DNA from 2 places in the Parashewanella spongiae genome. Region 1 is predicted to be linked to the other one. Evidence: predicted binding sites of a transcription regulator. Region 1 holds the regulator's gene; the other holds the start of a gene.
What was found. Region 1 encodes FliA, which starts transcription of late flagellar genes. Its sites were predicted from a motif close to CTAAAGNTNNNNNNNNNNNNGCCGATA; they were not measured.
Positions count from the first base shown of each region.

Region 2: a site for FliA is predicted at 3,930-3,956, ahead of E2I05_RS09235 (flagellar protein MotY). Genes of this name have one in related genera too.

Region 1 is NZ_CP037952.1:3,601,095-3,617,716, forward strand. It holds gene E2I05_RS14190 (chemotaxis protein CheA) at 1-1,729, opposite strand, end outside; gene E2I05_RS14195 (protein phosphatase CheZ) at 1,745-2,482, opposite strand; gene cheY (chemotaxis response regulator CheY) at 2,496-2,879, opposite strand; gene E2I05_RS14205 (RNA polymerase sigma factor FliA) at 2,921-3,640, opposite strand; gene E2I05_RS14210 (MinD/ParA family protein) at 3,633-4,511, opposite strand; gene flhF (flagellar biosynthesis GTPase FlhF) at 4,516-5,919, opposite strand; gene flhA (flagellar biosynthesis protein FlhA) at 5,931-8,030, opposite strand; gene E2I05_RS14225 (methyl-accepting chemotaxis protein) at 8,162-9,817, shown strand; gene E2I05_RS14230 (type 2 periplasmic-binding domain-containing protein) at 10,654-14,985, shown strand; gene E2I05_RS14235 (hypothetical protein) at 15,496-16,622, shown strand, end outside.
Region 2 is NZ_CP037952.1:2,401,927-2,418,548, forward strand. It holds gene E2I05_RS23000 (transposase) at 1-37, shown strand, start outside; gene E2I05_RS09210 (HPP family protein) at 91-639, opposite strand; gene metA (homoserine O-acetyltransferase MetA) at 782-1,696, shown strand; gene E2I05_RS09220 (hypothetical protein) at 1,848-2,840, shown strand; gene E2I05_RS23120 (hypothetical protein) at 2,858-3,154, shown strand; gene rnt (ribonuclease T) at 3,202-3,849, opposite strand; gene E2I05_RS09235 (flagellar protein MotY) at 3,994-4,863, shown strand; gene E2I05_RS09240 (hypothetical protein) at 4,882-5,742, opposite strand; gene E2I05_RS09245 (IS701 family transposase) at 5,846-6,886, opposite strand; gene rarD (EamA family transporter RarD) at 7,331-8,278, opposite strand; gene E2I05_RS09255 (ketoacyl-ACP synthase III) at 8,428-9,495, opposite strand; gene E2I05_RS09260 (GntR family transcriptional regulator) at 9,554-10,225, opposite strand; gene E2I05_RS09265 (aldehyde dehydrogenase (NADP(+))) at 10,331-11,908, opposite strand; gene E2I05_RS09270 (4-hydroxyproline epimerase) at 11,921-12,916, opposite strand; gene dapA (4-hydroxy-tetrahydrodipicolinate synthase) at 13,258-14,169, opposite strand; gene E2I05_RS09280 (proline racemase family protein) at 14,343-15,383, shown strand; gene E2I05_RS09285 (NAD(P)/FAD-dependent oxidoreductase) at 15,416-16,622, shown strand, end outside.

The DNA of each region.
Region 1 (16,622 bases):
CTTTAATCTCTAAAACTGTACCCTCACCGCGAGACGAATCGATGTAAACCGTACCGTTTAACTGGGTTATACGCGTCTTAACAACGTCCATTCCCACTCCGCGACCTGAAATATCAGAAATCTCGGCTTTCGTAGAAAAACCTGGAGCAAAAATCAAATTGTATGCTTCATTATCCGTCATTCTGGATGCTGAATCTTCGTCTAAAACACCGCGTTCTATTGCGATATTTTTGAGTTTTTCAGGATCCATCCCAGCCCCATCATCTTCGATTTTTAGAAGAATATGATCACCTTCTTGGCTGGCTGATAAGGTGATGGTGCCTGTTCTTGACTTATTATTGGCTTCTCGTTCATCAGGCATTTCAATACCGTGATCAACTGAGTTACGAACCAAATGCACTAATGGATCGGCTAAAGCTTCCACCAAGTTCTTATCCAGATCGGTATCTTCACCAATCATTACAAGGTTGATGTCTTTATTAAGCGTCCTCGCCAAATCTCGAACAACCCTAGGAAAGCGACCAAACACTTTCTTAATTGGCTGCATTCGCGTTTTCATTACTGCACCTTGTAAATCAGCAGTAACAAGATCGAGATTAGCCAAAGCCTTAGACATTTCTTCATCGTCACGATTAACACCTAAGCTCACTAAACGATTTCGTACAAGTACTAGCTCACCAACCATATTCATGATTTGATCTAGTCGAGCCGTATCCACACGAACTGTCGTTTCTCCCTGTGGAGCACTTATGGCTCTATTCGAAGCTGGCACATCTTTTTTAGCTGCTTTTACAGCCTCAACGCTACCCTTACTTTTTACTTCTGGTTTAATTCGTTGGGCTTTTGATTCTGAAACAAGCTTTTCGTTGGATTTTTGAGTGCTTTGGTTTGAACTCAACGAAACACCTGGAGCACTGCTGCCATGTAGTTCATTTAACAAGTTTTCAAATTCATCATCTGTTATTTCATCTGTACGTTCATCAATAGCACTGCCAGTGTTATCTACTGATTTTTCAGTATCAATAACATCACAATTAAACCCGCCTGAACCATGAAGCTCGTCAAGTAATGCTTCAAACTCATCATCAGAAATATCATCATTCCCATGAGTCTCAGCTTCAATTGTAGGGCTTATTTTCGCGTTAGTAGCGCCCTTGCCTTGACCATGTAATGCGTCAAGTAAATCTTCAAATTCTGAATCTGTTATCTCGTCAATTGAGTCACTCTTTGACTGTTGATCTGCTTCTTCTGAAGTGACCTCAACGATAACATCTGGCTCTGCTTCCACTTCAGTTCCAGCAGCATCACTTTCAGAAGCAGCTTGTTCATTTGGTAGCGCTTCACCAGAGCTGAGCATTTTTAAGTTTCGAAGTAACTCAGGTTCGGCAGGCTCTTGTTGCTCGCCAGCTTGAGTTTGACTAAACATTGAATTAATTGCATCAACCGACTGCAAAATAATATCCATCAATTCTGCAGTTACGTGCCGTTGTCCCGTTCTTAGTAGGTCAAAGGTATTTTCTGCTTCATGACAGACATCAACCATAGGCGTTAAGCTTAAAAAACCTGCCCCACCTTTTACAGTATGAAAACCTCTAAAAATAGCATTTAATAAATCTGAATCGTCCGGGTTATTTTCAAGATCAACCAATTGCTCTTGAAGTAATTCTAGAATTTCACCAGCTTCAATTAAAAAGTCCTGGAGTATCTCTTCATCAACCGAAAACGTCATTTAAATGACTCCTTGTTAAAACCCCAGACTCGACAATAGATCATCGACTTCATCCTGACCTGCAACCACATCTTCTCGTTGCTCTGCGTTTAAGATTGGGCCTTCTGCAGCAATATCGTTTGTTGAATGCAGTATATTGTCATCAGTATTATTTTCACCAAAAAGCGTTAGCATTGAGACTAAGCTGCTTTCAACTTCATGAACAAGCTCGATGACCCTGCGGATCATTTGTCCGGTGAGATCTTGAAAGTCTTGAGCCATGAGAATTTGGTTGAGTAAATCTCTTAGTCGAATTGAGTCATTACCGCTACGTTCCATCATATTTTGAATGTCATAACATAGTGATTTGAAATTGCTAAGATCGATATCTCGGCGCATTAATTTATCCCAAGAAGGTTGAACATCTTGAATAGTTGTAATTAATGCATTGGCTAATGGTAACGATTCCTCAACAGCATCCATGGTCTTATTGGCCGCTTGCTCCGTCATATCAATAACGTAATTTAAGCGCTCTTTTGCGTCAGGGATATCTGTATTTGCCAGCTTGACTATACGACTATCAATTTGGAAGTCGGTCAATGCACTGTGTAACTGCCTAGTTAATTTCCCAATTTCTTCATACATTTCGCTTTTTATTGGCGTCACTAGCTCATTGAGTAATGCATCAGCTTGTGATTGTTCGCCGGCGGATAACAACTCAACCAAATTTTGGGCTTGAGTAAGATTTATCAGCCCAGTATGTTGTGCATGCATAGCCTATCCTTGCTCAACCCAAACGTTCGAAAATTTTGTCTAATTTTTCTTTTAACGTTGCTGCGGTAAATGGCTTAACAACATAGCCATTTACTCCTGCTTGTGCAGCGGCAATAATCTGCTCACGCTTTGCTTCAGCCGTAACCATTAACACAGGAATGCTTTTTAATTTTTCATCAACTCGTATGGCTTTGAGTAAATCAATACCCTGCATGCCTGGCATATTCCAATCTGTTACTACGAAATCAAAATCACCCTTTTGCAACATCGGTAGTGCGGTAGTTCCATCATCTGCTTCTTGGGTATTATTAAATCCCAAATCTCGCAACAAGTTCTTGATGATACGTCTCATTGTCGAGAAGTCATCAACAATCAGGATCTTCATATTCTTGTCCAAGGTTTCCTCCAAGGGCTAACTTAAAATTAGTTAATCGTTATTTAGTCTTGGGTCCAGTGCCTGAGTTTGCCTTTAAGTCTTATCATCGCTTGACTCAGAATTTGACTAACTCTTGACTCACTCACATCGAGCACTGCACCAATTTCTTTTAAATTCAGGGCTTCATCATAATAAAGTGACAAAACCAATGCATCTCTTTCTGGTAAAAGCTTGATAGCATCGACCAAAGCAACTTGAAAGTGTTCATCTGAAATGGCATTAAATGCATCATCTTGTGGTGTATCATCAGTCGATATTACGTCTTCTGATACACCAAGATCTTCGATACCGACAATCTTTCCTGCAACGACATCACTCAAGATATGATGGTATTCATCTAAAGGAAGATTTAACTCTGCTGCAATCTCTACATCAGTTGCTTCTCTTCCTAATTCTTGCTCAAGTTTATCAATAACTTGAGCCACCATTCTTTGATTACGATGAACAGATCTAGGAACCCAGTCTCCGCGGCGAATTTCGTCCAACATTGAGCCACGGATTCGAATCCCCGCAAAAGTTTCAAACTTTGCACCTTTGCTACCATCAAATTTACCTGAAGCTTCTAATAACCCCATCATTCCTGCTTGAATTAAATCATCAAGCTGAACTGATGCAGGAAGCCTCGCTAACATATGATGCGCGATTTTTTTAACCAGCGGTGCATACAGTTCTATGGTCGACGTCTTGTCGTCAAGACTTGTATACGCGGCGGTTTTATTCACTCGCTTGATCCTCATCATCATTACGCTGCACAAGTCGTTCAATGAAAAACTCTAAATGACCACCAGGCTGCGTTGGTACAGACCAACTGATAATTTTATTTGCCAATCCATGATATGCAATTGTAGCAGGCGATTTAGGAAATGCTTCGGTGACGAGTTTTTGCTTCCGCACCGACTTTCTTAAGTTTTCATCGTAAGGAACTGTGGCCACTAACTCGAGCGCAACATCTAAAAATCGATCTGTTACTTTGCTCAATTTAGCAAATAATTCCATGCCTTCTCTTAGACTTCGAACCATATTTGCCACGATTTTGAAGCGGAACACACCGTGCTCACGACTTAAAATCTTTATTAGAGCATAAGCATCGGTGATTGATGTTGGTTCATCACAGACTACAATTAGCACGTCTTGTGAAGCTCGAGAAAAACTCAATACCATGTCAGAGATACCCGCTGCGGTATCTACTATCAAAACATCAAACTGAGTTTTCATTTCGCTAAAAGCACGAATTAAGCCGACGTGTTGCGCGGAGGTTAACTCTACCATTGCTTGTGTACCTGAGGTAGCAGGAATAATACCTATCCCCTTAGGGCCACGAACAATGACATCATCAAGTTCTGATTCGCCAGATAAAACATGAGATAAGTTCTTCTCTGCTCTAATACCCAGCATGACATCAACATTAGCCAGACCAAGGTCTGCGTCCAATATCAATACTCGTTTGCCTTTTTCAGCTAATGCCACTGCGGTGTTAATAGAAACACTGGTTTTTCCAACGCCTCCTTTACCACCACTAACAGCAATAACTTTGACTTTTTCATTGTTTGGTTGATTCATCATACGTAAACCGCTTGCTTGATCTTGAGTCATAGCTTTACTCGAATGCATGGGCGAATTCGGTTGCCCCTACCGTTTTTCTTAAAAATTCGGGTTCTTGTTCATCCATGACTGACAACGCCTGCTGAGCGAGTTTCATCGTGTCAGCAACATGTAGGTCTTCCGGTACCCGTTGTCCATCTGTGACATAACTTAGTGGTAAGTCATTAGCAATTAATACACTTAACGCACTCGATAATGATACAGATTCATCTAATTTAGTTAAAACAGCACCAGCAATTGGTACACGCTTGAAATATTCAACCGCATCTTGCAACACTCGACGCTGAGAAGTTGCAGACAATACCAGATAATTACGGATTGGTATGCGTTTATTTGCAGCTAAATTATCAAGTTGTTGATATAAACGCTGATCTCGCTGCCCCATACCGGCTGTATCAATCAAAATAAGCTTACGACTTCTAAACTGATACAGTGTTTGTTCCAATTCTGACATATCGTGAGCTAGCTTCACTGGGCAGCCCATTATTTTGCCATAAGTTGCGAGTTGCTCATAGGCTCCAATACGATAATGATCCATCGTAATTAACGCTACTTGATCATTACCATGCTTTGCTGCAAATCGTGCGGCTAATTTTGCCAAGCTTGTGGTTTTCCCCACACCTGTTGGTCCGACAAAAGCGACCACACCACCGCGATTAACAATATCATCACCTTGATTATCAAGCATGTTTGATAAGCTTTGAGGTAAAGTTTGTACTAATTCCGCAGGTTTGTAGTGCTGCGCTAGATCTGACAGTTGTTTGGATACTTCTGGCGAGAACTCGGCTTCTAATAATTTAGATTCAAGCATGGCGCCAACAGGATCTGATTGTTGTTTTTTATCACTCATTAAACTGGAAACTTGATGAGTCAACAAACTGCGTAATGAAGCCAGTTCATCTTTCATCGCTTGCATTTCATCTGTTGAGACTGCCGCATTGCTAATTGAATTCAAACTTGAATTCAATTTTGGCTGAGCAAAGCTGTTATGGGTGACTTGAGGTTTTGATTCGGCCTTCGCTTCTAACCCTCTTGCCCATGCAGGCATCTCCAACTCTTGCTTTTTAATTTGTTGTTGGCTATCAACCTTCGACTGTTGCCTTTCAAGCAGTGCTTTTAATGAGTCGGCCGCTGGTGCAGGATTGATTTTACGGTTTGTTTTAACCGTTTTAGCTCCTAAAGAAACTTGATCGTCTGCCACGTCCATGAACGTCGACTTAACTCTTTCTTTATTCGGCTGCAAATTTGGTTTCGGCTCATCGTAATCAATTGCTGCGACTATTTCGATCCCACCGGATACTTTCTTATTTGACATGATGACGGCATCAGAACCTAAGGCTTCTTTCACTTCTGCAAGTGCGGTTCGCATGTCTTTGGCAAAAAATCGTTTTATTTTCACGGCTACATCCTCTACTGACCGACGGCTGAAACAATTCTAATTTGTTTCTCATCAGGGACTTCTTGATAAGAAATCACCCGTAAACTTGGAATAGTATGCTTAACAAAGCGTGAAAGCGTTGAGCGTAACATTCCTGATGTCAACAATATGGCAGGTTGACCAACCAACTCTTGCTGCTGTGCTGCGTCTGTTAATGACTTCTGCATGCGTTCTGCAAGACCTGGCTCAATATTGGGACCATCACCACCTGTCGCCTGCATAGACTGATGCAACATCTGTTCCAACTCTGGAGCCAATGTTATGACGGGCATCTCGGATTCTGGGCCGGCAATCTCTTGAACAATCATTCGTTTGAGCGCTATTCGTACAGCTGCGGTCAGAACTTCGGTGTCAGTGCTTTTTGGGCCATACTCAAGCAAAGTTTGAACAATAGTGCGTAGATCACGAACTGAAACACCTTCATTCAATAGGTTTTGCATCACTTTTACGACAGTACCCAGCCCCATCACTTCAGGAATAAAGCCATCGATCAATTTAGGCGACTGTTTCTGCAAAATATCAAGCAATTGCTGAACTTCTTCGTACCCTAATAATTTAGCAGCATTGTTATTCAGCAATTGGCTAATATGAGTAGCAACTACTGTGGCGGCATCAACAACGGTATAACCTAAGGTTTGTGCGTGCTCTTTTTGATCCGGTGTTATCCAAACGGCTTCAAGTCCAAAAGCCGGATCTTTTGTCTCAACACCATCTAATTTCCCATAAACTTGCCCGGGATTGATCGCAAGTTCACAGTCGTGCCTGATTTCTGATTCACCGACCACAACGCCCATCAATGAGATTTGATACATATTAGGTGCAAGATCTAAATTATCGCGGATATGCACTGACGGTACTAAGAAACCAAGCTCTTGTGACAGCTTTTTTCTGACGCCTTTGATGCGTGCTAGCAATTCACCACCTTGGCTTTTATCAACTAATGGAATTAAGCGATAACCGACTTCTAAACCGATAGTGTCTACATGACGAACATCATCCCAACTCAATTCTTTTTGCTCCTTATCAAGCTTGTCTACTGGTTCAGCTTTTGCCAAAGCAAGCGATTCCGCTTTTTTCTGCTTATTTCGGCGATAAATGTAATAAGCGGCTCCGCCAGTCATCGCAGCAAAACTCAAGAAAGCAATGTGAGGCATACCAGGAACAAGCCCCATTATAAGTAAAAGACCAGCAGCGATACCTAATGACTTATGATTGTCGAACATTTGACTCATCATCATGTTACCCATATCGCCAGATTCATTCTGACGGGTAACCATTAATGCTGCCGCTATGGATAAGAGTAAACCCGGTATTTGTGCAACCAGACCATCACCAATAATCAATAGCGTGTAGATTTCAACAGCTTCTGATAGTTCCAAGCCATGCTGAACCATACCAATTACAAAGCCACCTAAGATATTGATGACCAAAATCATAATTCCGGCAATCGCATCACCTTTTACAAATTTAGAAGCACCATCCATTGCACCATAAAAATCTGCCTCTCTTGTGACGTCTTCTCGGCGAGCTCGAGCTTGATCTTGATTGATTATCCCCGCATTCAAGTCCGCATCTATCGCCATTTGTTTTCCTGGCATAGCATCTAATGTAAAGCGAGCACTTACCTCAGCGATACGTCCTGCACCTTTCGTAACTACCGCAAAGTTGATAATAATGAGAATGATGAAAACAACGAGACCAACGGCGTAATTGCCACCAATAACTACAGAGCCAAACGCTTCAATCACTTTACCAGCTGCATCTCCTCCGTTATGACCTTCTAGCAACACGACCCTTGTAGAAGCAACATTTAAAGCCAAACGCAATAAGGTAGCAATCAGTAATACCGTAGGGAATGCAGCAAAATCTAAAGGACGTCCCGAGTAAATAGCAACAAGAAGTACAACAAGCGCAAGCGCGATATTAAATGAGAATAACGTATCTAGCAGAAGAGGAGGGATTGGTAATATAATCATTGCCATTGCTGCCATTACCAGCAATGGTGTCCCTATCCCCTTAAAATTTGAGACTTTGACTTGTTTAAATTGACCTAGCGTTGCTTTTACATCCATTACCGATAGCCCAAACTTTGACACCTAGAGAATTCTTTCTATTTGAAGCAATTTATAGGCCAACTGTAAAAATAATTAGAGTTTTAAGTAACCTCACAAAACTTGAAATAACCTATCAAGATTAAAGCCATATGGCCGATATTTTTTTGCCGTATTTCAATTTTGATGATGTTATGACAAATTCTCTTTCTATTCGTGCTCTCGTTTTAACAACACTTGCTACAATTTTTTTAGTTGTATTGTCCGTTACACTTTGGTTTGGTGCATCAAGTCAACAGGAGCACCTTGAAAGTTACGCTCAGCAGCATTCACACAGTCTTTCACAATCATATTTTGATTCACTGAACACTATGATGTTGACAGGTACCATTGCAAACAGAGGCTTACTTAGGGATAAAATGACGGCTGACAAGTCAGTCAAAGACATCCGGGTGATCCGCAGCGATGAATTGAATAAAGTCTTTGGACAAGGTTTAGCAAGTGAAAGTGTTCGAGATGAGCTCGATAAAAAAGCCTTGTCTGGACAAGAAATAAACATCATAAAAAGTACCCAAGAAGGCCGTGTTTTCACTCAAATAAAACCTGTGCGAGCAACATCGAACTATCAAGGTGTCAATTGCTTAGGCTGTCATCAAGTTTCTGAAAATACTATTTTAGGTGCCATTCGGGTAGATTATTCATTAGCTGAAGATGATAAGAAACTGCACAACAGTTTACTTAAAAGTGCAGCTATACAAATTAGCTTTTTCATTTTAGCTTTTGTCGCTACAGCATATATTTTAAATAAACTGGTCATTAGTCGATTACGTCAATTACGCCATACCATGAATAATATTGCCGACAACGCAGATCTGACGTTACAACTGGATGTAACGAGAAATGACGAAATCGGTACTCTCTCTAGTACATTCAACAGAATGATCTCACAAATCAACCTAACCCTTTGCACAGTGGTTGACAACGCAAAACAAGTCACCGAGTCTGCTAAAGAAATTGCTTCCATGTCTGAGACTACTAAACACGAAGTGCTGATCCAAAAATCCAGTACAGCACAAGTAGCAACAGCGATAACTGAAATGGCCGCTTCTGCAGAGCAAGTACGCTGTAATTCTAATACAACCGCTGAACAATCACAGATTACCAACTCAACCGTATCAAACGGTGAGCAACAGGCTAAAGCCGCAGTTTGTGCGATTGAACACCTGCAAATGGAAGTACAGCAAGGGGCAACTCGTATTCGTCAGTTAGATCATCGTACCGATGAAGTTGCAGCTGTGCTTAGCGTTATTTCCGGTATTGCTGAGCAAACAAATTTATTAGCTCTCAATGCTGCAATTGAGGCAGCACGCGCAGGAGAACAAGGTAGAGGCTTTGCCGTTGTCGCGGATGAAGTAAGAACACTCGCTTCAAGAACTCAGGATTCTACAAAAGACATTAGGGATACAATAGAGGGATTAAAGACTGAGGCATCTGATTGTGTGTCTATAATGGACAGAGCCTCTGAATTGGCTGAAAAACAAGTTGTTTCAATTCAATCCGTAGCTGGTGAACTTCAACACATTTCTAAGTCCATTAATGATATTTGTGAGCTGAACAGTCAAATGGAGGTAGCAGCTTCAGAGCAAAGCCTAGTGGCAGAGTCAGTTAATGCAAATGTCATTGATATCAGCCAATCCGCAGAATCAACCTCTAAAGATGCTGAGCAAACGGCATTCATTGCCAATAAATTACTTGAGATGGCGTCACAGCTCGGAGAAAGTGCTAATCAATTTAAGTTACACTCCTAACATTACTCATTGTTAACATGATAAATTTCAATATATGAACGGTTAAAATCATCTTTGCCTCGCAAGTTAACACAAAGATGATTTTAGCGAGCTGTATAAAAATATATCCACAATATGAATGCCTACTTTTTATTAGAAAGACCTATTTTATTTGATTTTTTAGTTTTAGGAGGTATTTCATATTCCGTCCACCAGATTTACGAATCATTTATTTTGTTCCCCTAAGCCCTTACCGCAGTTTAGAAATCTAAAAAAAAATTCATTTGTATTCATTTTAAATGACACTTAACATTTTGAATTCCTGCTGCTAGTTATACCAATTACAGTAATTAACTTCCCACTCAGCAAGAGCTAAAGGATTTCAGTACAAGGCGCAAGTTTGAAGTACTATATGCCCTAACGGCCGCCATACAAAGCTGGCGTTCAACGCACTTCGTGCTTTTGTCGGGATAATTCAAAAACTTGTAGCGTAGTAATGTAATAACGACAGTTTTGTATGTCGGTAATAAGGGACGTGGCGGAAGAATGTATACCAATTTTATCGTCACTCCTGCGAACGCAGGAGTCCAGAGTCTTTGGTTAATTTGGGCACAAGTCGCTGGATACCTGCGTTCGCAGGTATGACAAATTAAGCGTTGAAATTTAAATTGGTATTATTTGAACTGCGACATCCCTAACTATGTCTTCATCAATTTCATTTGTACTTTGAACACATACATAGTTTTGAGCAGGGAATTTAATTACTGTAATTGGTATTACGGCTTGAGTTCAATAGGGAGGCTTTATATAAACTCAAAAACATCTGTACTTATCTGTCCTTAAAAAAGGTAATAAACATGGCACTCACCTCCACTTCAAATGCTACTTCCAGTTCCATGTATGACACCCCTTCGACCTCAAATAACCCTAAGAAGCCAAACCGTAAGAGAGTGAGTACTAATAATAAAGGCCAACCTGCTCCTAAAAAATTGTGTATCACAACCCCGTCGAGTAAATGTTATTTAGTTTCGCAGGATAATAAGCTACCTGAAGAACTTCAGCTAGCAATGAATAGCAAAGGCATTCAAGTTAAATCTGCATTCACAAAGTTATTATCTAAAGTCGAGATTGAGTCCGAAGCGCAACTAGCTCAGTACAGTAGTAAACTAACACTTTTCTTCAAAAAAATAGCCGATGCTAAGGTAAAAGATACCAGCTTTTTTACCAGCATGATTCGATCACAGAGTAAGATAAAAACGTTCTTTGACTTCAGTACTGAACACATCGTTCAGGTAGCAAAAACCCAACCGATGAAAACCCTTTCGTCTATATTTAGTAGACGCGGCCTGCCTGACGAAGCGGAGATAGAGCGTTTTATTAACCTGCTGAAAATACCGCAGCTACAGGAGGGCGACAGATTAAACCTGCCGCTGCTCAAATCCATGTCGTCGATGTTAATTGGCCGTGGCCTGCCTGACTCAGCGTCGATTACACGCTTTATTGAGCTGCTGAAATTGCCGCAGCTGCAAGAGAACGGCAGATTAAGCCTGCCGCTGTTCAAATCCTTGTCGTCGATATTTCATGGATGCGGTCTGCCTAACAATGAGGAAATGGCACGCTTTATTGCGCTGCTGGAATTGCCGCAGCTGCAGAAGGGTGGCACATTGAAACTGCCGTTGCTCAAATCCCTGTCGTCGATATTGAATGGCCACGGTCTGCCTGATGGAGTGGCCGTGACGCGCCTTGTTAAGCTGCTGAAACTGCCGCAGCTGCAGCAGAACGGAAAATTAAGTATTCCGTTGCTCAAATCCCTGTCATCGATACTAAGTGGCTTCGGTTTGCCTGACGAAGCGGATATAACGCGGTATGTTGATCTTCTAAAACTTCCGCAACTTCAAGAGGGCGGCACACTAAACCTACCATTATTCAAATCCCTGTCGTCGATATTGAATGGCAGCGGCTTACCTGACGAAGCAGCTATTAAGCGCTTTTTTCTGTTGCTGGAACTACCGCAGCTGCAGGAGGAGGACGGCACATTGAGTCTGCCGCGGTTTAAATCCTTATCATCGATACTTAATGGTAGTGGCCTGCCTAACGAAGCGGCGATGAAACGCTTTAATAAGTTGCTGGAACTGCCGCAGCTACAGGAGGACGGCAGATTAAGCCTGCCGCTTTTCAAATCTTTGTCGTCGATATTTCATGGGTGCGGTCTACCTGACGAAAAGACGATGGCGCGCTTTATTAAGCTGCTGGAACTGCCGCAGCTACAGGAAGATGGCAAACTTAGCCTACCGTTGCTCAAATCCTTGTCGTCGATATTTAATGGCCGCGGTCTGCCTGAGGAAGCTGAAATGACGCTTTTTATTAAGCTGCTGGAAATACCACAGCTACAAGAGAGCGAGAGATTAAACCTGCCGCTGTTCAAATCCATATCGTCGATATTTAATGGCCGCGGCCTGCCTGACGAAGCGGCGATGACACTCTTTAATAAGCTGCTGGAACTGCCGCAGCTACAGGAGGGCGGCAGACTAAGCCTACCGCTGTTCAAATCCCTGTCGTCGATATTTAATGGCCGTGGTTTGCCTGACGAAGCTGTAATAGCGCGCTTTATTAAGCTGCTTGAACTGCCGCAACTGCAAGAGGACGGAAAATTAAATCTGCCGCTGTTCAAATCCCTGTCGTCAATATTTAATAGCCTTGGTTTACCTAACGAAGCGACGATGAAGCGCTTTATGGAGCTGCTGAAAACACCTCAATTACAAGAGGGCGGCAGATTAAGCCTACCGCTGTTTAAATCCCTGTCATCGATATTTAATGGCCGAGGTTTGCCTGACGAAACCGATATAAAGTGCTTTATTAAGCTGCTGAAACTGCCGCAGCTTCAGGTGGACGGCAGATTAAGTCTGCAGCTGTTCAAACCCTTGTCGTCGATATTTAATTACCGCGGTCTGCCTGACGAAATGGCGATGACGCACTTTATTAAGTTGCTGAAACTGCCACAGTTGCATAATAATGGCAGATTAAATCTGCCCTTGTATAAGCTGTTATTAGTTAAAATGATGAGTCGGCCAGATAAGGCAGACGGCTGGTTTTGCTTGCTTGAACACCCTATGTTGCAGAAAAAGGGGCAGATCCACTATCTCAGACTAGCCTGTGTCTTTGCGGTTTTCCCTCTGCCGCCAAAACTGGGTGAGGTAACTCACCTACTTTCTTTATTAAGCATTGATGGTCAACCCGACGATCAACTACTGCAACTTTGCTCTCAGGAGTGGAAACAATCATCTCTTTTAGCTGTGGAAACGGCTTTTTCCTGCTTACCTATCGCAGAGATGATCTTTCACTTTCGCGATAACCATAGTGATGAGCTAACATCGATAAAAGCTCTGGCATTGGCCATTAAAGGTGAGCCTGAGCTGATAAATAAATTGGATAACCATTGCTCATTGAGTTCGAAAAAAATAACGGGATTATCGAGCCCATGCGTAATAGAAAGCCATCAAGGAATATTGATCGCGCTCGGTAAAATCTGTTTCGTCAACGGTCAGCTGGGATTAAAATTATTCTTTGCAAATGCGCCTTGTCCAGAGAGAAGCCACTTTCTGAGCGCTGAAGAAGTGAAGGAATCCTCCTACTGGGAACGATTACTCAGTCAACCAATCAATAAAACCATACTGTCCTGTGCACTCGATTTAAAAGGGCAGAGCCATGAGAGTGTAAGCCATTACTTTCATTTTTGCAGGGCAACCCGATCATGTCCCACATCAACACAATGGGTTAATGTATTATATCCGATCGTCCTTAAGGGCGTTGATATTAATGGTGTGAATCAGGTTCAGGTGTATTTAATTGCAGCCACCGTGCTTTCATTTGTATTTAAAGCTGAGATATTGCTTAACGATACCAACTGTTGGCTGATGTTATGCAAAGTATTCAGTACCGCTAATGACCTATATCAATTATCAATTTCATTACCATCTGAAGAATTTTATACCCTTTGCCTAGCGGGAAAAGATTACGGTCAATATCTGAATGAGACCGTAATACCCCAAATAAAAACCATGAACACACTTAATTTTGGGCTGGTCATCAGAGGGATAGTCTTGCCAGTAAAGCACCCTACAACGTTAAATGCCGTGACGTTTAGTGTATCTACTGACAGTGTGAATACAAAAAAAGGGGTCACATTACGCATTGAACAACAATCACAACAAACTGATTGCCCCATGGTGCTTTTTTGTTATTGGTTCAGTTTAACCTTTGCCAACGTCCCTACACCTTACCATATTAGTCAAGCTCAAATGACGCTGCTCAATATTGATGAAGAAGTGATTGAGCTGCCCTTTCCTCAGTTAAGCCAAAGCAGTCCAAATAGTATCACTATTCGCAACTGGTCTGCCGATGAGCTTTCTTTGTTTATTGATACATTAAACAGTGACTTTCCAGTTGAGTTCACTGACAGCAATGAACAAAGTGTTGTCAGCACTTACGTTTCACAACGAAATAAGCTGTTGTCACAAAAACAAACGCCAAGAGCCACAAGCAACACGGAAGCACATCAGGAAAGTTGGCTTGATTTGGGCATCATTGAAAAGTCTGTACAAAAAGGCTTGCGCCTGACCTCGGAAGTCTGCCGCAGTCTCGTATATCACGCAGACTCTCTGAGCATTCCTACAATAAAAGCGCTCGTTGAGAAGTATTCGTTCTGCGACATACCTAGCCAATTAAGAGAAAGATTAAGTTCATCCGTGCAGTACCAAAATATATCGCTCGCTTCATGGCATCACGATGGGGCAGCGACGAATGACACGACGCAAGAGCTTGAGCCTATGGATACGAGTGTCAGCAAAGGTGATGAAGATGAGGCTGTGTTGTCTTTTATGGAGGACAATACCTTTTGGAGTACGGCCTCGTTAAGTAAGGATAATCAGCCTGTGCAATTAACTGAGTCTGATGATGCATGGTTCAGCTGTCTATTCGAAGGTTTACCGTTTGAAGCAAACTCAGCCTCAATTTTAGATAAGCCTAAACTGGATACCGAAGACGTTAAGATGTTGTTAGCTCGTGTTGAGGAGTTCATCCTCTCAGAATTAACAATTATGCTGAGCAGAATAAGTAGTGATGTTGATAGTACGTTAATCAAACAACTTGAAGCATCTTATATTCAGCAACAAACCACGTTATATTCTTAAAAATGCTGTTATAAGGGACGTGGCGGAAGAATGTATACCAATTTTATCGTCACTCCTGCGAACGCAGGAGTCCAGAGTCTTTGGTTAATTTGGGCACAAGTCGCTGGATATCTGCGTTCGCAGGTATGACAAATTAAGCGTTGAAATTTAAATTGGTATTATTTGAACTGCGACATCCCTAAGTGAGGACGAGCTAAAGGATTTCAGTACAAGGCGCAAGTTTGAAGTACTATATGCCCTAACGGCCGCCATACAAAGCTGGCGTTCAACGCACTTCGTGCTTTTGTCGGGATAATTCAAAAACTTGTAGCGTAGTAATGTAATAACGACAGTTTTGTATGTCGGTAATAACTATGTCTTCATCAATTTCATTTGTACTTTGAACACATACATAGTTTTGAGCAGGGAATTTAATTACTGTAATTGGTATTACGGCTTGAGTTCAAGAGGGAGGCTTTATATAAACTCAAAAACATCTGTACTTATCTGTCCTTAAAAAAGGTAATAAACATGGCACTCACCTCCACTTCAAATGCTACTTCCAGTTCCATGTATGACACCCCTTCGACCTCAAATAACCCTAAGAAGCCAAACCGTAAGAGAGTGAGTACTAATAATAAAGGCCAACCTGCTCCTAAAAAATTGTGTATCACAACCCCGTCGAGTAAATGTTATTTAGTTTCGCAGGATAATAAGCTACCTGAAGAACTTCAGCTAGCAATGAATAGCAAAGGCATTCAAGTTAAATCTGCATTCACAAAGTTATTATCTAAAGTCGAGATTGAGTCCGAAGCGCAACTAGCTCAGTACAGTAGTAAACTAACACTTTTCTTCAAAAAAATAGCCGATGCTAAGGTAAAAGATACCAGCTTTTTTACCAGCATGGTTGATGCACTACATAAGATTGAAACATTCTTTAACTTCAATGATAAACACATTGTTCAGATAGCGGAAACCCAACCAATAAAATCACTGTCATCTATATTTCATAGACTCGGTCTGCCTTATGAATGTGAAATAGAACGTTTTAATAAGCTGCTAACAATGTCGCCGCTTCAGGAGGGTGGCACATTAAGTCTGCCGCGGCTCAAATCCATGTCATCGATATTTAATGGCCGAGGTCTGCCTGACAAATCGGAGGTTGAGCGCTTTTTTAAACTGTTGAAATTGCCGCAACTGCATGTGGGTGACAGATTAAGTCTGCCGCTGCTCAAATCCTTATCGTCGATATTTAACGGCTGCGGCCTGCCTGGCGAAGCAGAAATGACTCGCTTTATTGAGTTGCTGGAACTGCCACAGCTGCAAGAAGGCGGCAGATTAAGCCTGCCGCTGTTAAAATCCCTGTCTTCGATATTTAACGGCCGCGGCTTGTCTGACGAAGTGGCAATAGTGCGTTTTATTGAGCTGCTGAAACTGCCACAACTTCAGGACGGCGACAGATTGAGCCTGCCGTTGCTAAAATCCCTGTCGTCGATATTTCAAAGCCGTGGTCTGCCTGACGAAGCAGCGATGACGCGCTTTATTAAGCTACTGCAACTGCCGCAGCTGCAGGAGGGCGGCAGATTAAGACTGCCGCTGTTCAAATCTCTGTCGTCGATATTTAGGGGGCAAGGTCTACCTGACGAATTTGAAGTGCC
Region 2 (16,622 bases), 1.2 Mb from region 1:
CCCAGATATAAAAAGGCGTTACTTTTGGGGGAGATAAGCTTTGGACACAAAGTTATTTTGTCGAAACTATAGGAAACGCTACTGAAGAGGTCATACGAAAGTATGTTCAGGATCAATTGTCGGAATTAGATAAAAAAGAGAAAAGTGCGGATCAACTTGGGCTTTTCTAAAACTCGGTTGCTTGCGGCCGAGTTTTTTATATTTATTTAGACAGGAATAAATAAATCTGGCCGATAATACAAGTGTGACTGAGCAAAGCAAAACGGGAGTAATCATAAAGCTCCAACTCTGTGAAGTGAGCATGATTAATATCGGATTTGCTCCTGCAGGTGGGTGAATTGTTTTAGTCAGTATCATCAATGTGATAGCCAACCCTGTAGCTATTGCTATTGAGAGTGAGGTAGCATCAAAAAAATTAACAAAACATAGACCAATAAAAGCTGTAAGCAAGTGGCCAAAAATAACATTTCTAGGTTGAGCTAACGGGCTTTCAGGAACAGCAAAAACTAAAACAGCTGTTGCTCCAAATGGAGCCATTAATAGTGCTATGTTGAAAGGCATATTACATACAAAAGACAGCAGCCCAATAGCCAAAGCTGCCCCTAAACCGGCAGTACAAGCGTATCCTATTTTTTTCATCAATCTATTTTAACCACTGCATAAAAGCGAAGCATAATAGAAAATGTGAGGGGATTAGCTAAAAGTAATGAATAGCCATGGACATCTAGATGTCTTAAAGGCTATTATTGTTAAATGTCTTTAACATATTTTGGATCTTAAAGTGCCTGTAAGAATCCCTGATAATTTACCAGCTGGTAAGATATTAAATGCTGAAAATATTTTCGTGATGCCAGACTCTAGAGCCTTGCATCAAGATATTAGACCAATACGAGTTTTAGTTTTAAATCTAATGCCAAATAAAATAGAGACAGAAACTCAGCTGCTAAGAATGCTTGGAAATACACCATTACAGATTGAAATTGATCTTATGCGAATACATGAAAAACAATCTAAGCATACTTCTGTTGATCACATGGCAACTTTTTATTGTGACTTTGAACAAATAAACCATAGAAACTATGATGGGATGATCGTAACTGGTGCGCCACTTGGTCAGATTAATTTCGAAGAGGTGAGCTACTGGACACGTATATGTGAAATTATTGACTGGTCTCAACAGCACGTAACTTCAACCTTATTTTTGTGTTGGGCTGCGCACGCTGCTTTTTATCACCTGTATGGACTTAAAAGACAGCTACTTAAGCGTAAAAGAGTAGGAGTTTTCAAACATGTTTGTTGTAAACAGCATGTGCCACTTCTACGCGGATTTGATGATCAATTCACAGCGCCTCATTCTCGATTTTCTGAAATAGATATTGAAAAAATAGTCAGTCACCCAGACTTAGAGCTGCTGGCAGTATCTGATGAGGCAGGGGCTTACATAACGCTCAGCAAAGATATGAAAAACTTATTAATAACCGGGCATCCTGAATACGATAGAGAAACTTTAGCTCAGGAGTATGAGAGAGACTTACAACAAAACCTTCCAGTTGAAAAGCCAGTAAATTATTTTCCAGACGAAAACCCTCAATGCACGCCTATAACAAATTGGCGTAGTCACGGCAATTTGTTAATCAGTAATTGGTTAAATTATTATGTATACCAAGAGACCCCTTATAAATTAGAGAAAGTTTAATACTCATATAAAGAACTTTAAAGTAATGAATGTTTAATTTTTTGATGGTTAATTTTTAATGAAGAAAAAGGATTAAAGTGAGATACAATATTTGATTAGAAAATAGCAGTTATTTTTCAATTGGATATTAAATAATTAGTATTGGAATTCTATGTCAGTTTTATATAATGAAAACTTAAGTATCCCAGCTTCAACAGTTGAGGTTATAAATCTACTAGAAATAGATGTTCCAATACAAAATGAAATCTATGAGCTTGAATTTAAAACTGGAAGCGGTCAATTACGATTTTATCGTGTTCATATTATTAATAATGAGGTTGAAAGTGTAACTAGGGCCTCGGGTTTTTCTGATGTTGTTGGATTTGTGACAGGTACTCACGGTGGATTAACTTGTAAATCTATAAGAAAGTTTATGAACTCAAAACTTGATAAATTAAGATTAAAAGTTAAAGAGAATAGTCAAGAATATACAGTTATTAAAAATACAAAATGTAAAGCGATATTACCTTGTAGCCATAAATTTTCTCCAGTTACACCGAGTAATACTTTAGATTGGCTGAAAATAGCACAGACAAGAAACTTTGGTGCTCAAACCGAATTGACCTTAGCAATAGTATTTAATTTGGCCTCTTTTGAAAGAAGATATTATGAATTAAGTGTTGGTCAGCCTTCTCACAGACCTATAGACGAATTATCACTTGAAGAAATTAAATTTAAAGAATTTATAGTACATGGAGTGAAGTCTTTCGATTTATCCATTAAACATGAGATGTACAAATTAGATACTAGGAATTTTGAAGTACTAAAACAGATAAAAGATAACGTCCATAGACTGGTTGTTATCAATGAATCTCCTCTAGAATGTGATGAAGTCAAAGCAATTTTTGGCGCTGAAGGTATTACTATAGATTCTGTTGATTATGTTGAAAATAGAAAAAAAGGTAATCGAACTGCACAAGTAAAAGGCAAAAATAAGAAAGAAGAATGGATTAAAAGTAGTGCCAATTTAGGTAAAAAACTACTCATAATAGACAATGAAATAAGTGAATCTGGAATTGCTAATAATTTAATGCTTCATGGAGAGCGCTCGCCTTATCAGAAATTGGTCTGTCATTCTTCTTCGAAACGAAGAGCAACATTATAAGTTTTTTTATTGCTCGTTTGAACCTAAATAAATCGTCTCTACTTCGAGTGTTGGAACGGCCTGAAATTCCGATACATACTAACGGCAGTGAAAACGATTTGCGAGAACATGTCAAAAGGCGAAAAGTAAGTGGTGGAACAAGAAGAGATTTAAGATGCCAATGTCGAGACACCTTTTCGAGTCTGCGCAAAACCTGCCAAAAACAAAACTTGTCATCTTGGAAGTTTTTAAATGACAGGTTTTCTCTTAAAAATACCATCCCTTTACTGGGAGACTTGGTGCTGCAAGGGGCTCGAACTACCACAACTTTTTGAATAGTTACCAATAGATTAAAGTTAAATTGTGCGTTAAACCGATTTGTTTAGGTTGAATTTGTATTTAATAAAGGCCAGCCACCTAACGCTTTCCACTTGTTAACGATATAACAAAATAACTCTGCAGTCCTTTCTGTGTCATATAGTGCGGAGTGAGCCTCTTTGTTATCAAAAGGAATTCCAGCTATTGAACAAGCTTTAGCTAGTACTGTATGCCCTAAAGCTAAACCCGAAAGCGCAGCTGTATCGAAAGTTGCAAATGGGTGAAATGGGGTTCTTTTAATCTTATTACGCTCAATCGCTTTCGTAACGAATCCATGATCAAATGTCGCATTGTGGGCAACAATGATGCTTCTGTGACATTCAGATGCTTTTTGCCCTTTTTTGATTTCTTTAATTATTTCAAGGAAAGCTTCTTTTTCGCTTACAGCCCCACGCAAAGGGTTTGTAGGATCAATTCCATTAAATGCTAAAGCTTCAGGCTCTAAATTAGAACCCTCAAAAGGCTCAATGTGATAATGCATTGTTTTATCAATGATCAACTCGCCTTCGTTAGTCATTTTCAGCATTGTTACAGCAATTTCTAATAGAGCATCGGTTTCTTTATTAAATCCAGCAGTTTCTACATCAATAACGACAGGGTAATACCCACGAAAACGGGATTTTAACTTATTGTGTTCCACTAAATCACTCATGTAATTGCTCATAAAAAAATGTCCGTGTTATTATCCTTAATACTGACTTATGTGTCATGTTTGTTTGTGGTTTATTTAAGCTAAAGATATAAAAAAATATGCCGATAAACTTAATAATAAGAACTTCAATGAGAAACAATGAATATGTGGCGACAATTAATCATTTTATTGGTTTGTTGCGTACCCTTAACTGTCGGTGCCGAACTGCGTCATTTTGTTGCCTCTTTAGAAGAATCACAGTGGCGAATTACAAGTAATAGTCCAATAGCTTGCCAGTTAGAGCATGAAATCCCTATGTATGGCAAAGCTATTTTTGCGAGCCAAGCCAGTAAAGATATGAATTTGAATTTTGTATTGGATATGTGGGTAAAACCGAACGAAGTAACGAAAGCAGAATTAATCAGTAAAGCACCGAGTTGGCGTCCAGGTATTGCAAATAAAAAGCTAACGGCGATTACTTATCAGAAATACTTTGACGGTGAAGTGCCAAAATTGGCCGCTTGGTCAATGCTTAATGAATTAACAAAAGGAATGCAGCCAACTTTTTATTATGCAGATTGGAATAATAAGTCTAGACGTGTTGCCGTTGGGTTATCTTCAGTAAATTTTCATAGAAAATACAATATCTTTAAACAATGCTTATCGAACTTATTACCTTATTCTTTTAATGACATCGCATTTACAGTATTAAACTTTAAAGAAGGAGGAACTGAGCTCACCCGACTTTCTCAACAACAAATGAATAAGGTTCAAGAATATTTATCTTATGATGCTGATGTTGAGTTAATCCTTATTGACGCTTATACAGACAGTTATGGTGGCAGAGGGATAAATAAAAAAGTATCACAACAAAGAGCAGACTCGATAAAAGAGTATTTTATTTCAAACGGTGTGCCTAAAGATAAGATTGTTACTCGAGGACACGGGGAAACTCGTCATGTGGCTGGAAACGATACTTTAGCTGATAGAGCGCGAAACAGAAGGTTAGTCATTCAAATCGACAAAGCAAGTTAGTTATAGTTATGGTATAAATTATGTTTCAGAAGAGTTCGGACAAAAAGAAAAATAATCCGGACCAGTATCTGAACCTACAGTATAAGAAGCATGAACCCCAATAATATCTGTGCCTTTAATTACAAAAGAACATTTTACATGCATCGACTTGATGTGCCCTGGTTGCTCTTTAATTGCATTAACAATGTCATCTGCTTTGGAGCTACTTGCGTCTTTGTGAAGTACTACATTTAGCATTAAATAACTTTCTGCCCCTGGGCTTCGGTTGTAGTGATAAGTTTCATCAGACTCACCGATTGAGATGTAATGCTCGCTAGGGTTATTGAGCATTACGTTTTCCATTATAGTTGCTAATAATCTTTGATTAACAATCTCTTTAACAGTTTGAAATTCACTTCCACAACGTTTTTTTAGATCTACTTGAGAAAAAATTTTATCATCTTCCCACTGATGTTTTGCACGATAAAAGTCTACATCGAAAATAGTAACGTCTGTGTCAGGTTTATTAATATCTTTTTGGAGTGTTTCTTGTAACTTTCTCAAATCGATCGCTAACCGTTTTAATTTAAACGAGCAAGGTCCAAGTTCATAGGTAGTATAGTTATTTTCATCTTTTACACTAAATTCTTTTTTACCAATAGATGTAGCGTTTGTTTTGAGTGCATAAAATAAGTCAGGTTTGTCTCTATCATACGTTCTTAAGTCAGACAAAAGTTCGAATTTAGCTTTGCTCTCTTGCTTTAGGGAAGGCTGAAACAGCTTACTTATTTTTTTCCAACAATCATTGGTAGATTGATCTATGTTTGGATCAGATTCAAAGCTGGCTTTATCTTGTTTATTAAATAAGCTTGGAATTGCACTGCCAATCCTTGAAAGCATGAAGTACTCCCTGTTTGCTGCTAAATTGCATGTAGCTCTATTGAGTTAATTATAGTGAAGGGTTTTAGTATTGCTAAATTGGATTAAGTTACTGGTGTAGGACTTACGCATTGACAGAATTTTGAAATTTTGGTTCGAGACAACTTTTACCTTCTGAAAATGTTGCAATAAAACCTGCGACTACACCCTTGTAAAGAACACGTTGGTGTTTATACACATTAGATATGACATCAGCAGCCTGCATTTTTTGAAGATGAACAAAGCTGCAAATTGATGCAAATATATGATTTCTTATAGGTTGCTCATTGCGTACTTGAAAGTGCTCAATATGGCAGACTTGTTTAATTGCACGATGATATTGTTCAATCTGCCAGTGATGGTCATGGATGCTTAAAAACTCTTTTCTCAGCAAGTAGTTAAAGTTGCCTTCTGGTAAGTAGACAACATAATGGCGTTGCTGGTCTTTTAGCATCGTCCGAAAAAGTTTCACTTTACCAAAGTCTTTCAACCAGACTTCGAGACCATCATCAGGTACATCTAGGGCTTGAACTTGCTGCAACTTTCCCTTTTCAAGCGATACTGCTCTATTGCTTTCAACTGAAAACATAAAACCTGTTTGGTAATTTTTTACCTTCTTCAGATTTGGAACGCCGCTGTACCAAGAGTCTCCCGTGACAAATGCTGGCTTCAAACCCCATGTTAAGACTTCACCCAGCATATCCTGAAAATAATCATTTTTAGTTTTGCCTTCAGACTTATCATAAATACGATAATTGACTGGCATGTGCTGACCATCTGGATCTGTGTAGTATAAAGTGATGAGATTAATCCCTTTCACAACTCGATGATGCTTACCTGACCAAAAATGTCCAACAAGTGCCATATACTTGCTATAAGGTTTATCCAGAACGCTGTCATCAACGCTAAGAGTGCCACCAATCAAGTTGACGCTGGTTTTTATTTCATTAAATAAATCAAATGGTTCAAACAGTTCTCTTTGAAAAAAACGGTTTACACTGTGATGAGAAATACCAGTTACCTCGGACAATCGAGTGCAAGTGGATGACTTGGGCTCACTGATCAAAAATCCCATATACATAGTTAAATTGCAGCGGGCTGTAGTTGGTCGAGTGGTACTTCTTATTATCAGTTACAATATTTAGATTTTTGAAGGATTATCATTAACTACGCAAACCTGTCAATGCGTAAGTCCTATGGTGTTTTAAATATTTATAGAGATGAAAGATATAAACAGAAAATGATGTCGTTTTATCAATGATATTTAATGTGAGCCTATTATATGAGGAATAAATCGGTTTATTATCTTTATTAAAGTTTTATATCTTTTGTTATATTTGAATGTTTAGAACTGAGCATAACTCTTGATAGAGATATTCTAGGGTAAACGCAAGCATGTTTTTCGAGCAAAAACCGTAAACTTTGTAACCCGACATTCCCGTAAAAACGAGAATCCAGTGACTTTGGGTATTCAGGTATAAGGTGCTAGACTCCCACTTTCGTGGGAATGACGAAATTACCACATGCAGTTGTTCATATCACTCATTCGTGTGGTCGCCCTGATAGATATTCATACCTTTTTAGTATGTTTTGAGCTTTTAGGTTCATCAATAAAAATTTTGAAACTGTCAAAGAGAGAAATAAGTGTAGCTGACCATATGAAACCATAGAATATTAAATGTGACGTTTCAACTTGTTCATGAATTACTATTGTTGCAACGACAAAAAGAATTGATGGTTCAAGATAACTGAGCATACCAAACAAGCTAAGAGGTAAAAGCATTGAGGCTTGAATGTATAGAAACACTGAAATTATCCCAACAATCCCAAATAATAAAATCAAAACTAAAGAATATGGTGTGGTATAAAGTGAGCTAAAAATATTAGGAGTATTTTTAAAAAATAAAATAGAGACAGGGATCAAACAGAGGTGCTCGAGAAAAAGAATTGATGCCACTTTCTCCTTCATCATTTTCCTGATAGTAAAGTATAGTGGATAACCACCAAAAACAATCACTGAAACCCATGATATTGAATGGTGTTGCATGAGCTCTATAACTAACCCTATCAAGGCTAAAGATATGGCTATTCTTCTTAAGAAATTTATTCTTTCTTTAAAAATAAGTTTGCCTAGTAAAGCTGTGCTTAACGGTAGCATGAAATAGCCCAAGGATAGCTCTTTCGTTAAACCGTTAGCTGGTGCCCATATAAATATCCACCATTGAACACCAATCAAGCAGGCTCCAATGAGCAATAATGAGAGTCTTTTGGGGCTTTTAAGTATATCTTTTGCTGAATTGAACAGATCTATGTATTTTTTTGAAAATGAAAAATAAGCAGTTAAAAATACAAAGCCTATTATTATCCTCAACGAAAATAACGTATTGCCATCGATATTTATTAAATTAATCAACCATGGAATAATGCCGAAAATTAAAGATGCAATAACGGAAAATGTTATGCCAGCTCTATAATCATAATTAGTTAGCAAGAGATTTATACCGATTTTTAAGTTCAAAATTAATTTACGAGTGTATGTCTTTTATCGATTTTAGAGTAATTAAGATTTATTAACTTATGTGGAAGGCAAGTAATGAGAATATAATTAAAGAGTTAATAAATAAAGGCTCTGTACTGAGCCTTTATTTATTAACGGGATAAAATCGATCAAGAGTCGCAGAAGTGATCAGCGGCACGTTTAACAAGCTCTAAAGCTGTTTGATTACACTCTGGAAGCTCTGCGTCACTCTCTTTCAATGGTGTCACCCTGTCTCCCCATTTCATTAGTACGGCTGCAGAAGTTAAGCCAGCGCCAAAAGCACAAGATAAAATGTTTTGATTTGGCTTTAAAATTCCCTGTTCTAATGCATCACAAATTGCAATCGGGATGGTGGCTGCTGATGTATTGCCATAATTAGCAATGTTTACGAAGGCTTTGTCTTTTGGCAATTTCATTTTGGAAATTAATGTATCGATGATGCGCTCATTTGCTTGATGAGGGATCACTAGGTCTATTTGGTCGATTGGAAGATTACACATATCAATAACTTGGGTGCTTAAATTCTTCATGCCATTAATTGCACGTTTAAATATTTCTTGGCCATCAAATTGTATGTGGAAGTCTAATGAAGCCGTGTCAAACCTATCCATTGTCGTTCCAAACCCTGCTTTAAGAAATTCACGACCAGCTGGGTCATTATTTAACTCGTACCCTAAAATACCGCAATCTTGCTCTGTTGCTTCCACGACCACGGCACCAGCACCGTCTCCAAAAAGTACAGCTGTATCCCGACGTGACCAATCAAGAAAAAAGGTAAGGCGCTCGGCACCAATAACAAGAACTTTCTTGCTTTGGCCACTTTTTATTTGGGAGTTTGCTAAACCTAATCCGTACAAAAAACCACTGCATGCAGCGTTTATATCGAAAGCACCGCAAGTAGCACCGATGTTTGCTTGAACAGTAGATGCAATATTTGGAATTAGGGTATCGGGACTTGCCGTAGCCAAAATTATCATGTCAATTTCACTGCCTTCAACATTAGCTGCCGCTAATGCTCTTTTTGCAGCTAAGGATGCAAGCTCAGATGTTTCAACATGACTTACATGACGTTGATGAATGCCGGTTCGAGTTTTAATCCACTCATCAGAAGTATCAATAAATGTGGCTAGATCGTCGTTTGTTAGTATTGCAGGAGGAACACATTTTCCCCAACCAGTGATCTTAGCATTGTGCATAATATATTCTCTTAACCTTAAGAATTACAGTTCTGATCTGTAAATAATTGTTGTATTTCTAATCGATTTGCTGAGCCACTAACGATTTAATTGTATCTGCCGAATGTAATATGTGTTGTTTTAATAAAGCTGTAGCCTTATCAATTTGGCGACTTTTGCAAAACTCAAGTAGGTCTCTATGCTCCTGTTCAGCTCTGGGTATCCCACCGCCCAATAATAACTGTAAACGAATATAGCGATCGCAGTTTGTGTTTAGACCTTGTACTACTTCAAGTGTATGTGGACGATTTGCTGGTTGGTATAAAAAGGTGTGAAATTGTGTGTTGAGTTCACTCCAGCTTGCAACAGCGTTTTCATGCTTAAAAGCAGATTCAAGAAGTTCAAGAACTTGCTCTGCTTTTGCAAAATCTTCATCGCTTATGTTAGGAATTGCTTTAGCAAGAAGATCTGTTTCAATCATTGCGCGTAACTCAAATAACTCGGTTACTTGTTCGACTGAAAGCATTGTAGCTGTAGCTCCTTTATGGGCTTCAAACTTTACTAAGCCTTCAGCTTCAAGTTGTAAAAGCGCTTCCCTGACAGGGATACGACTTACATTGAGTTGTTCTGCTAGTGCACTTTGTCTTAAAGGCTCTCCAGCTGCTATATCACCAGAAAGAATTTTCTCTCTTAGAACTTCAACAACTACTTGCGTACGAGTTTTGTGGACGATAGGGGGGGTTCGACTCATGGATACCGTCTGTCATTAATTAAAATTGATTATTGCAGCCAAGATACCGTTTACGGCAAGATAAATAAAGGGAAATACAGCATTTCCCTCTATTTAATTGCAGTTTTATTTCACTATTAAGTTAGAAAAGCTATCTTGAAGATCGGCCGGTAATAAATATGTAGGACTATTTTGATAACAAATAGGTCGCAAAAATCGTTTTATTGCTGAAACGCCAACTGATGTAGACTGAACATTAGTGCTTGCAGGGTAGGGGCCACCATGATTCATTGAATAACAAACCTCTACACCTGTAGGCATTTGATTGAAAATAATCCGGCCTACCTTGTAGCTGATAGAGCGAATAAGTTCTTGAAGTTGTTCAAAATCACTTTCAAAGCCATGAATACTTGCACACAATTGACCTTCTAATTTATTAATGACAGATTGCATTTTATTAATATCAGAACACTCTACGATGATAGCGGAAGGTCCGAATATTTCATCGCGTATTTGCGGGTTTTGATTAAAACATTCAGCAGATGTAGAAAAAATGATTGGTTGTGTGTGATGCGGTTGCTCAGGGCTTATTCCTCTGCCGACAACTGTCATTCCTGAATGCTTTTCAAGTCGTTCGATTTGTTGTTGATAGGTTTTGGCTATGCCGTTTGATAACATTGGAGCGCTGGCTTGTTGGCTGATTTCTTCTGATAGAGTTGCTTTGTAACGTTCGAGTCCTTGGCTTGATAAGCTTATTAAAACTCCTGGACTCGTACAAAATTGACCATGACCCATCATCAGCGATTGAACTTGTGAAATTGCTAATGATTCAGCATCTTTTTCAAGGATATTAGGTAAAATGAATTGTGGATTAACCGATCCAAGCTCACCAAAAAAGGGAATTGGAGTTTCACGCGCTGCACATAAGTCGGCGAGTATTCGTCCTACTTTAAGAGAGCCTGTGAAGCCAACGGCTGCAACTTTATCATTAGTGACTAGAGAGGCGGCAATATCAGGCAAAGAGCTTTGTAATACACTAAAAACACCGGGGGCAATTGAACAAGATTCGATCGCTCTTGAAATTGCTTTACCAACAAGCTCAGTAGTTGCTGGGTGAGCAGGGTGGCTTTTGACTATAACAGAACAACCAGCAGCTAATGCTGAAGCAGTGTCTCCTCCTGCAGCTGAGAAAGCGAGGGGAAAGTTAGATGCTCCAAAAACCACTACAGGACCAAGTGGAATGTAACCGAGTCTAGATTCTGGTTTAGGAGCAGGAGTTCGATTGGGATCCGCTTTGTCCATATAGCGTGGCTCAGTAGGATTTCTCAAATGTTGCGCGAACAATTTCAACTGGTTGCAGGTTCTAGCTGTTTCACCTTGAAGTCTAGCTATTGGCAATCCGGTTTCTATTTGTGCTACTGCAACAATGATAGCGATGTCTGAATTTAATTCAGTTGCAATGGCGTCCAGAAAATCAGCTCGCTGGGCTGGGGTTGTATTTCTATAAGATTGAAATGCATCTGTTGCCGACTGAGTGGCAAGATCAATATCTTTTGCTGTTGCTTCAAAAAATTTCCACTTTAGCTTTTGGTTTAAAACAGGGTTATGACTGGAAAATATATCTCTATCATTATTTCCAATCCATTGCCCGCTTATGAAGTGTTGGCCTGTGAGTTTTACAGTTTGTAAGTGTTGAGTGTTCATCTAAAATCCTTATTAAACTTGAAAACCGAATGCATATGGATCATCATCATCTACTGTGATGGTGTTATTACCTGTTACCCTAGCCCAACCTTGAATACTCGGTTTTATGGCTTTATAAGTGCCTACTTGCGTTTCAGATTCAATTTTTCCTATAAATTGACTGCCGATAATGCTTTCATGTGAATAAACATCACCTACTGATAAAAGTCCTTTTGCATGAAGTTGTGCAAGACGGGCGCTTGTACCAGTGCCGCAAGGTGAACGGTCAATGGCTTTATCGCCATAAAAAACTGCGTTTGCGCCATTAGAGCCATCAGTAATTGTGTCGCCGGTCCAAAGGACATGAGAAACACCGCGAACCGTTGGATCACTTGGGTGAATACACTCAATATTTTGAGCAGCCTTACGTACGATGGGACTCCAGTGTAGTATTTCTGAAGCCGACCATTTCCGAAGACCTGGGAAATTTTCTTGTGGATCGACGATACAATAAAAATTTCCACCATAAGCAATATCGACCGTCAGTTTGCCGAGCTCTGGTACATTTAATTCAACGTCTTTATGGGCTAAGTAAGCCGGAACATTATAAATTTTGACCCATTCTACTTTTCCATTAGTGAGATGGTAATTAACCATTATTTGGCCCGCAGGAACGTCAATTATAAGTTGACCTGCTATTTTTGATTGTAAAAGACCTGATTCTAAAGCTGCAGTTATGGCACCAATCGTTCCATGCCCGCACATAGGTAAACAACCACTGGTTTCGATAAATAGGATTGAGGCATCGGCATTATCGGTGCAAGGAGGATATAAAAATGCTCCAGACATCATGTCATGACCTCTTGGTTCAAACATGAGTGCAGTTCTTATCCAGTCGTGATGAGTTAGAAAGTCTTGTCGTTTTTCACTCATAGTATTGCCACGCAGAACTGGGTGGTCACTCGTGACCAGCCGAACTGGATTTCCGCAGGTGTGAGCATCAATGCAAAAAAAGGTGCCTTTAATCATTAAAAGCGTTCCAAAAATTGTTATTAATATGGGGCACTGACTGAATATTAATACAGTCAGTGCAATTCTTTAATCTAATTAAATCAGTTGAACGCATAGTTTAAATTTAATTTATTGAAATTAAATACAAAATTAAACAACCCGAATTCACCTATCAGGTGAATGCTGAACATTCATATACTTGCCAAAATCACCGCTAACTGCGTTACAAATTTTGCAAGTAGAAACGAAGTAATGACAGTTTTGTATTTCGGTAACCACTACCTGCTGCTATTCATACCTTGCTATCAGTAATTTTTTCTGCGTATATGAACGCTCCAACCGATTTATTTAGGTTTAAGTTAGAAGTACTTAGATAAATCTAATCGTGTTTTCAATGCTTCAGAAATTACTTTTTCAACATAAGCTCTTTCATCGCCCTCTAGCATCATTCTTGGCATACGCACATTTTCACTTCCACGGCCTACAAGTTGCTCAGCATACTTAATACATTGGACAAGCGTTGGGATAGTATCAAGGCGTAAAAGTGGCATAAACCATCGATAAATTTCGCGAGCTTCTTCAATTCGACCAGCTTTAGCAAGTTTAAATAGGGCAACAGATTCACGTGGGAATACATTTGTTAAACCAGAAATCCAGCCAGTTGCTCCAAGGAATATGCTCTCTAAAGCGATATCATCAACACCACAAAGTAAACTGAATCTATCACCGAAGAGGCTTTGGAGTTCCGTTAATCGGCGAGTATCTGTGGTCGATTCTTTGATCGCGACAATATTTGATTCTTTAGCAAGCTCAGCGGTCATTTCTAGATTAATATCGACACCATAACTCACAGGGTTGTTGTAAATCATAATTGGAAGGGTTGGAACGGAACGCGCTACTGTTTGATAATGGGCTACGACTTCGCGATCTGTTCCGCGGTAAACCATAGCTGGTAACAGCATTAATCCATCTACGCCAAGGTGTTGAATATCTTTAGCATACTGAGAAGCCATCTGAGCCGTATTTTCTGTACAACCTGAAATTACTTTAATACGGCCATTTACTGTTTCGACAGTGTGCTTAATGAACTCTCTTTTTTCTTGAGCACTAAGGGATGCATTTTCCCCAATTGTACCTAGAGCAATAATTCCATCGATACCGTCGCTGATTAACTCTTCAAGCATGCGAGCATTGGATTGAAAATTGATAGAACCGTCTTCATTAAATTGAGTTGAAATTGCCGGAAATACACCTTGCCAATTTACTTTCATTTTTAAACCTCATTGAGCAATCGCCAGTAACGATCTAAATTAACTTTTTATTTTGTGGATATTGTATACAATATTGTAAAAAATAAAAGTCTTAAGTTAATTTCTTTGAAATATATTTGTGTTTACAGAATTTGAAATATGGCTTTAACAACTAAGAAAAGTAAGGAAACTCAATGGATATCTTTCAAATAAGTGACAGTATCTTACATGGTTTTAACAAAATTACTACATTGGATGCTCATACAGAAGGGGAGCCTTTACGGATTATTACCAGTGGCTTTCCCGAAATTAAGGGGAAAACAATTCTTGAAAAACGTCAATACGTCACGAAATATTTAGATTGGTATCGAAAAGTTTTAATGTTTGAGCCCCGAGGACATGCAGATATGTACGGTGCAATAATAACTGAGCCAGTGACACCTGATGCTGATTTTGGTGTGTTGTTTTTACATAACGAAGGTTATAGCAGTATGTGTGGACATGCGATCTTAGCTATCGTTAAAGTCGCCTGTCAAACGGGAGCAATAAAACTAAATAATGAACCTAGAATTGTAAAAATTGATGCTCCTGCTGGGCTGGTAGTAGCAAAAGCCCAAAGAAATATAGCTAATGAAATTTTAGTGAGTTTCGAAAATGTCTTGTCTTGGCCAGAAGCATTAGATTGTAGTGTTTATGTCGAAGGAATCGGTGATGTTAAATATGACATAGGTTTCGGTGGTGCATATTATGCATTTGTGGATGCAGACGAGTATGGTATTTCCTGCGAGGCGAACAATGTTGCCCAACTGATTGATGCAGGTCGTAAAATTAAGCAAGCCGTCATGGCTTCACGCACGTTAGATCATCCAGTTGAACATGATTTAAGTTTTTTATACGGTACCATTTTCACTAGCAAAAAAGTAAGTCATGAGGACTATCATTCAAAACATGTGTGCGTATTTGCAGATGGTGAAGTAGACAGATCTCCGACAGGTACTGGTGTGTCGGCTCGAATTGCACTTCTGTATGAAAAAGGAAGTGTTGCTTTAAATGAAAAAATTACCATAGAAAGTATCGTTGGTGGGAAAATGAACGTTTCGGCACTGAGTGAAAGTATTTTCTACGGAAAGAAATGTATAACTCCTGAGGTTTCTGGTCGCTCATATATTACCGGTCAGCATCAGTTTTTAGTTGATAAAGAAGATATTTTTCAAAATGGCTTTTTAGTACGCTAATACTTATTAAACTACAAATGTGTGAGGCACTTATGCCAAATCAACAAAAAATGGTTACCAACGACCAATTACATGAACAAATATGGGTTGTAGGCGCTGGAATAGTAGGGTTAACCTCAGCGCTTCAGCTACAAAGTCAAGGCTATCAAGTTACTATTGTAGATAAAAAAGGTGTTGCTGCAGGGGCATCCCAAGGTAATGCAGGACACTTTGCAACAGCCGAAATTTTTCCTCACGCTGAAGCTAGCTTGTTATTTGAACTGCCGAAAATGCTTCTCGACCCCCTTGGGCCAATTCGGATTTTACCTCGATATTTCTTAAAAGCACTCCCTTGGTTCAGTCGTTTCGTCATCAATATGCTGCCTAATAGAAGGTTAAAAAACACTAATGCAATAAAAGGCCTTAATTATTCAGCTATTCATGAAATGCGAGAGCTTGCCCAATCTTGTAATTGTGCCAACTTAATCGTAACTAAAGGTAGTTTATTGGTTTTCGAACAAACACCACTTCCTAAAGTCATTCAGCAATGGCGAAGGTATGCAGACGAAGGAGTGCCGGTTAGGCTACTTACTGGGAATGAAGCAAGGGAACTAGAGCCATCATTATCTTTTAATATCCAACATGCATTATTTTTTACTGAAACGGCTCATACCAAAAACCCTAAGTTTCTCTGTGAAGCTTTTGCAGCAACGTTTATTGAGCGTGGTGGTAAAATCTTGCAGGCAGAATTAGATGATATAGATACAATCGACAAATTGAGTTTAAAATACACCAGCACTGATAACCAGGCTGAGCACATGGTGAATCCTGATAAGATATTATTAACTACGGGTGCATGGTCTAAAAAGTTTACCACAAAGTTAGGTTATAACGTGCCTTTAGACACAGAGCGTGGTTACCACTTGATGCTGCCAAATAAAATTCCGTTAAACAGACCTGTAACATCTTTTGAAAGAAAATTCATTATTACACCAATGAATGATGGAACAAGACTTGCTGGAATGGTGGAGTTTGGAGGTTTACATGCACCAAAGTCGAAAGGGTGCACAGAACGGTTTTTAGTGCATGGGAAAGCAATAATACCTATGTTAAATGTGGATGAACCTCATAATGGTATTGAGTGGATGGGATTCAGGCCGTCACTGCCCGATAGCTTACCGGTGCTGGGGAAAACAAAACATTCAAGTGTATTTGTATCCTTTGGACATCAACATCTTGGATTAACTTGGTCTGCATTGA